Regions from separate parts of the Thalassospira sp. NFXS8 genome, predicted to be linked through region 3. Evidence: riboswitches for the same ligand, from Rfam matches in the RefSeq annotation. Region 3 holds a riboswitch; each other region holds the start of a gene.
The links. Region 3 has a riboswitch for cobalamin ahead of J4E05_RS12405 (methylmalonyl-CoA mutase family protein). Riboswitches for the same ligand answer to the same signal wherever they lie in the genome.
Positions count from the first base shown of each region.

Region 1 (2,269 bases), on a different contig from region 3:
AAGATCTGTCCCGCGCCGTTTTCGACCGACAGCTTTGCATGTTGCGGGCGTGCGCCGCCGCCGAAATAGGCGTAGCCTTCAATGATATTGCCATCCCCCAGCGCAAATACATGAAAGCTGTGTGCCCTGGCAGTGACGGGCAGGGCGAGCATGGCAATTGTCAGCACGGCAAGCACCAGCGCCGTAAAGGCGTTTTGGGACAGGCGGGTTTGGAAAAAGTTTGGATGGATAGCGGACGCTGTTGTCATAAGTCAGGCCGCCAGGCTGGTGTTTGGGCCTGATAATAACACAGCGGGGCGAACTTTTTTAATCAGTCCAAAGGCCGCTGCCGTCAGGAAACCTTCAACAATCATGACTGGAATGTTGGTGACAAAAACAAGTCGGGCGGTTGCGATAAATTCCTGCCCGCTTAGGGCAAGTGATAATCCGACCATGATGGCACTAAGCATAATGGAAGATGACCCGGCAAGAAACGCGGCAATCATCATGGTGCGTCCTTCGGTTCGGGCAAGTATTGGGCCAAAGATCAGCCATACAACAATGGTGGGCAACGCCATATTGACGGTATTAACGCCCAGAACCGTAATGCCACCGAACCCGAAAAAGACAGCCTGTAAAAGCAGGGCAATAAACACTGCCGGAACCGCAGCCCAGCCGAGTATCAACCCAAGCAAACCATTCATGATCAGATGAATGCTGGTCGGGCCAATTGGCACATGAATGAGAGAGGCGACGAAAAAAACCGCACTAAGCAGGGCAATACGCGGCATATTTTCAATGGAAACCTGTCGTAAACCAAGGGCAATGCCGCCCACTGCAATGACTGCACCGGCAACTACGACCTCGGTTGATAAAACACCATCCACAATATGCATTGGTCGCCCTTTATTGAGTTGGCTCCGGTTGGTGCCAGCTTGGTTCATCGTTGTTGTAAATATCGGGGAAAGGTCCATAACGGTGGAAAGGACCGACACAGCAAGGGTTATGTGCCCGCTATCATCGCGCCGTTCCACCGGTACACCCCGCCCGATACAGCTTTTGTGATCAAGGCAGGTTTCCTGGCTTGCGCGTACAATTTTCGCCTTTCCGGAATGTTCCAGTGGCCATTGAAAATTCTGGTCGCTTACAGTTGCGGGGGCAGCTACGGCATGGGCAAAATTACGGCACCGTATTCCCTTTTATCCGGGCGAACCCGGATCACCCTGATCAGACTGTAGACTAGGGGCGGAATAGCTTGAAAGTCAAGCGCGGCCACGCTGTTTTTCATATTTTTTATAAAAAGTTATGACGTAATGTAATCAGGTAAAGGTTTGTTTTTGTGCGATTTATCTGAAAAATTCGTCATAACTTTTCATTCAGGAACATTGAGGGTTAGTTGCTTGTTTGGGCAGGATTATCGGTTTTGATCCATAGCACGCCACCGCGTTCAACCGGTGCATTGGCTTTGCCGTCAGGGGTTGGCAGGGTGCCATCCTCGATCAGGGCCGCAAAAACCCACCAGCCAGCCCAGGGAGTTGTATAGGAAAATGTCCCATTGGCATCGGCCTTGATAATCTGGGTGGAAAAGCTGCCATTGGGCAGTTTCACGCTGCCATCATTGCGAAATTCTACTTCGATTTCGGCAAAGGGAACCGGTTTGCCATTATGTTTGACAATGCCGCTAAAACTATTGCCTGCCCATAGGCCATAAGGCCGTGACAAGGGTTCTATTTCGACCGGAAAGCCAACCATCTGGTCCCAATTGCTGCCATCGCCAAAGGCATCAATGACGGTTTTGGTATATTGGACAATATATTTGCCTTCGGCGGGTTCGTAGTAAGGTTCTGGTTCAATGTAAAAAACATATCCTGCTGGTCGTGGCAGGATAACATCGGCCTGATATGCCTGTTTTCCATCGACATCGTGGCGGGTTAACTTGTCCAGAAGGTCGGTTTTCTGGCCATTTACCTGCATCCCAAATTGTACCGGGTATGCCATTTCCATTGTTGGTCCCATATCGGTGGGATGGGTGAAGACCATGTCAAAATGCACATCCTTACCCGTTTCCTGATCAATGACATTTGTGGTGGGGATCAGTTCCTGAAAATGTGCCTGTGCGGCACTTGATACACAGGAAAAAACGACAAGGCTGGTGGCGAATGCCATCCTTGTCGATGGTTTAAGGAATTGCATCATTTTACCCTTTCTAACGCGATAAATTCGGTTGGTTGGCAGACGCTAATTTCATCAGAATATTTCGTCAAGTGACTGGAATCACTTTTATCATAAA
Region 1 is NZ_JAGEMF010000001.1:408,975-411,243, reverse strand. It holds gene J4E05_RS01885 (NikL family nickel/cobalt ECF transporter subunit) at 1-248, opposite strand, end outside; gene cbiM (cobalt transporter CbiM) at 252-875, opposite strand; cobalamin riboswitch at 1,032-1,220, opposite strand; gene J4E05_RS01875 (DUF4198 domain-containing protein) at 1,372-2,175, opposite strand.
Region 1: it holds a riboswitch for cobalamin, as region 3 does, so the genes downstream of both, cbiM (cobalt transporter CbiM) here and J4E05_RS12405 (methylmalonyl-CoA mutase family protein) in region 3, are expected to answer to the same signal.

Region 2 (2,269 bases), 660 kb from region 3:
GCAATCAGGCGTTGTTCCAGTGCTGCCGGATCGTTAACATCATCCAGTGTCACGACAAAACTTTCAAAATCGTCATGGTCATGCTCATGCCCGTCATCATGATGGGACGGGCGGCTTTCCAAATCATCCTCGGCGGCAGCACCCAGACCCAGCAACACAGCATTTTCAATGCGTGCATGCTCAGTTGAAATGATCTTGACCGACGGGCGTTTCAGCTCCGCCCGAATGTCGGCCTCAACCTTAACCAGTTCATCGCTGCTTAACAGGTCAGTTTTATTAAGAACCACCATATCGGCACAATGAAGCTGTTCTTCAAACAGTTCCTCAAGCGGGCTTTCGTGGTCCAGATTATCATCTGCTTCGCGCAGGGCCTGCACGGCGGCATGGTCGTGGGCAAATAACCCGTCGCGCAGGGCCGCGGCATCCAGCACGGCAACAACACCATCCACCGTCACGCGCGAGCGGATTTCCGGCCAGTTAAACGCCTTGACCAGTGGTTTGGGCAAAGCCAAACCAGAAGTTTCGATAACGATATGATCTGGCGGTGTCTCGCGATCCAGCAATTTTTGCATGGTCGGGACAAAATCATCTGCGACCGTGCAGCAAATGCAGCCATTGGCCAGCTCAACCACATCTTCTTCCGCACAGCCTTCAATGCCACAGCCATTGATGACTTCCATATCAACGCCGACATCACCAAATTCATTGATAATCAGGGCAATACGCTTGCCCCCGGCATTTTGCAGCATGTTGCGAATCATGGTGGTTTTGCCCGCACCCAAAAAGCCGGTAATCACAGTAGCGGGGATTTTACCCAAATGCGCCATAGTCTTTAAATCCTTGATAAAATCGGATGTTCAAACATCGGATATGAAATTATTTAACCGTCATCGGAATGCCCGCAACCACCAGGGTCACGCGCCGGGCAAGGGCGGCAATACGCTGATGCAAGCGCCCGGCATGATCACGAAAGGCCCGTGCCATCGCGTTTTCGGGGACAATGCCAAAGCCAACCTCGTTTGACACCAGCAATACCGGCAAAGCCAGCCGGGGCAACAGATCACACAGTTGATCAATTTCCTGATCAATATTGTCTTCATTGATCATAAGATTGGTGATCCACAGGGTCAGACAATCGACCAGAACCGGTCCTTCGCTGTGCTGATCTAATCGCGACAAAACCCCGCATAAGTCATGCGGTTCCTCTATCGTGGCCCAAAGCGGGCCACGGCGTTGTTTATGATGGCTGATACGATCGCGCATTTCGTCATCCCACGCGCGACCGGTGGCAATATAGGTGCCCCCGCCGGCAGCAATGACCATGTCTTCGGCAAATTTGCTTTTGCCGGAACGCGCCCCCCCCAATATCAGGTGAACGCCGCTTTCAATTACAGTTGGGGCCATGGCCCGTCGGTTCCTTGCGCTATGGTCTCCACCCGAGACCCGGTTGCATAGATCAGGCACACTTGCACGCGGATCGCTTTTGGCAGGTTTCCTGGCTTCGGGCATGTCAGTTATTTCCCTTCCCAAAGGACTTTCAAACCAATCCTTAAGTGGGTGACAGGGCGTACCTGCCGTAAATAACCCATCCCGATACAGTTGCGGGGGCAGCACCGGCCTTGCACCGGATTTCCCATTACCAAACAGCGACGCACCCTAGCCCAAAAGACTCGTTAATAGAAGAGGCCGCGTCGCCCTTTCAGATTTCCCCCAATAGGCGCATTGCAGATTCAACCGAACCGTATTGGTTGCAAATATCAATAAAATCAGACTGTTGAGATCACTTTGCTGCTAGCTGAAAAACAGTCCTGCAAAACAGAAATTAAACAGGCGCTGCCATATAAAAGCCGAACCGCCCCACCGCAGATTTCCGGGCTTAAGCATAACCATATGGCAAAATTCCCCCCTTATAATTTCCCGCCCCCTCCTTAATGCATAAACCGCTACTAGACTAAAGGTCAGTATTTGTAAGAATTGATATGTTGAGACGGGGAATCCTTTGAGAGAACATGAAAACAATAAAAATACGGAATGGAACTTGCTGATATCGAACACACCGGGAAAACCCGGGTGTATGGGAACCGAGCGCTGTCTGCTAACCATCATTCCAGATAACAACAAAATTGTTTATCCCAATGGCTATAGAAAACTATGTCGAAAAGATCCGGACCCAGGAACTGTTGATCTGGCAAACCACCTCGCGTCGCGATATGTGGACAAAATTGCTGGACCGGCTGCAAAATGACGCGCCCCACTTTTCCAGTTTTCT
Region 2 is NZ_JAGEMF010000002.1:52,024-54,292, forward strand. It holds gene cobW (cobalamin biosynthesis protein CobW) at 1-827, opposite strand, end outside; gene cobU (bifunctional adenosylcobinamide kinase/adenosylcobinamide-phosphate guanylyltransferase) at 877-1,404, opposite strand; cobalamin riboswitch at 1,469-1,680, opposite strand; gene J4E05_RS09520 (hypothetical protein) at 2,136-2,269, shown strand, end outside.
Region 2: it holds a riboswitch for cobalamin, as region 3 does, so the genes downstream of both, cobU (bifunctional adenosylcobinamide kinase/adenosylcobinamide-phosphate guanylyltransferase) here and J4E05_RS12405 (methylmalonyl-CoA mutase family protein) in region 3, are expected to answer to the same signal.

Region 3 (2,269 bases):
TTCTTCCTGTAAAATCAGCTGGGTATTACGGGCAATACGGCGTGAAAAACCGTCCGGCAAGCCAATGGCATGGTCGTAGGGCAGGCACACAACACTATCTGCCCCGCCCAGCCCGCCGGCAAAACTGGTGACAGTGGTGCGCAGCATATTTACCCACGGGTCCACTTTGCTGATGATTTGTTCGGCCGATATGGCATTGATGGTGATGGGGCAGCCTTCAATGCCTGATGCCTGCAAAATACGCCGCCACATCAGGCGCAGGGCGCGTAATTTGGCAATGCCGGCAAAAAAATCGGTGCCAATGGCCGTGGTAAAAGTAATGCTGGTGGCAGCCTTTGCGCCCTCCATACCGGTATCAACCATGGCACGGAAATAGGCAAGGCCGGTTGCCAGTGAAATGGCAAGTTCCATGCTGTCGGTTGCCCCGGCATTATACCACGGCGTGCTGTTTACCGTTATCGCTGTGGCATTGGGGAATTTATCAGCCATCGTTCGGGCAAAACTGCCGGTCTGTTTTAATGCGGTTGTCAGGTCGGTTGGGCAGTACCCCTCGGCAACATATGTGCTTATCGGGTCAAAATTAAAGGCAGGTGCGGCGTCGGAAATATCGTCTTCGCGGGCCATGCGGGCGGCCAGCAAGGCTGCGCAGGGTATGGTTGCTGCCCCGGCATCCAGTGCGATTGGTGCCAGATTGGTATAAACGCCGTTCAGTGTGTGGTTGAGGTCATCCAGATTATAAACCATGACGCCACCCAGCCCCGCATCATCCCCACGGGCACCCCGACCAAACCTTGCGGCATGATCAAACCGCAGCAAAATGGATGTCACACCACTTTCCAGATCTTCCAGAATGGCATCATTCACCGCTTTGGGTGATGGATGGGCATGGAGCTGGCGAATATCCCAGCCGGTTGCGGCAGGGTTTGCGCCGGTATTTGTTGTTTTTTCATTCGCGTTGGGTGCCGCGGCAAGCTGGCTGTTGGTCGCGATCAGGGAGGGGTGAATTTGGGCGATGTCACCATCAAGATCATCGGCTGTGTAAATGGGCTGAACATCAAAACCGTCGCGCAGGTGTGTTACCAGTTTTTTGTCAAACGGCGCGCCGTTCAGGGCGGCTTCGGCCAGTTTGCGCCATGCTGCATAATCGGCAGGCGGAAATTCAGATGCCAGTTTCAAGCTCTGATCGGTCATGGTTGCTCCCGGTCGCGGTCGATACGAAGTACCGCGCACTGGCGTGGCACCATTGGTTCCCATCGCCCGGTACACCCCGCCCGGCCCCTGTCAGAGAGCGAAACAATCCCGGTAATCTGACTTGTTCCCGGCGTCACAGGCTGCATTGGCGCCCCTGACGTTACGGAACCAACAGTTGCGGGGGCAGTTTCGGATTTGGCAGGGGCCGCACCGAATTCCCGGAAAATGTTCCATGTCCCCTTGCGGGGACGGTCCTGTTTATAGCACCCCCGCCCAATTCAGTAAATAGGCATGGAAATACCTATTTATTCGAAAGGTAGAACCCGGTTAAAATAAGAATCGATGAAAAATAGTGCAAATTCAATTAATAAGGAAAAATTTTGCATGTGTCTGATGGTGTCGAAAAGGCCGTTTGGCGATGTGGGCGCATCAGACTTTGGTGCTATGATGAACAACAGGACACCCGGGAACGGCAAAGAACCATGCCGCGTTTCGGGATTCGAAGACGGGCAGGTTCCCACAAACCAGAGCGATCAACAGCGGTTTCCTTATTGTGCTTAACGGGGGTTTTTGCTGCTGGGCGATACAGGAGCGCTTTATCGCACCAGTATTGCAGGCCATAGGATTGCCCGGGTTATGGAAGTTGGTCGTCTGCATTTCACGGGCAGAAATGCGTTAACAGAATTGTTCCCGGACTGGGGCGAAGAAATTTTCCCCGCCCATGTTTATCACCCTTCGCGCCACCATCCACCGGCCAAAACCCGTGCATTTCTGGCGTTTGTTGCATCATTGCGGGAGAAAGCCGTTTAAATGCGGCAAAATTTCGACATTTAACCAATTCGACATTTTCAGCCTCTATGGTCGGGCTGTCCTGAAATTCGGAGAGAAGCCATTCATGAACGCGCTAAGCGCCATGCCGCCTTATCCCAGCCTGTCTGGTCTGGTGGCCTTTGCCGACGACAGCCCCAGTGCCAAAGCCGCCCTTGAGACGGTTTTGCGGCGTGCGGGATATGCTGTTGCAGGGTTTGATTGCGCCGATGATTTGATCGATTCGCTAGATGGTATGGCACCTCGCGCC
Region 3 is NZ_JAGEMF010000002.1:709,770-712,038, forward strand. It holds gene J4E05_RS12405 (methylmalonyl-CoA mutase family protein) at 1-1,191, opposite strand, end outside; cobalamin riboswitch at 1,287-1,457, opposite strand; gene J4E05_RS12410 (hypothetical protein) at 1,828-2,001, shown strand; gene J4E05_RS12415 (response regulator) at 2,087-2,269, shown strand, end outside.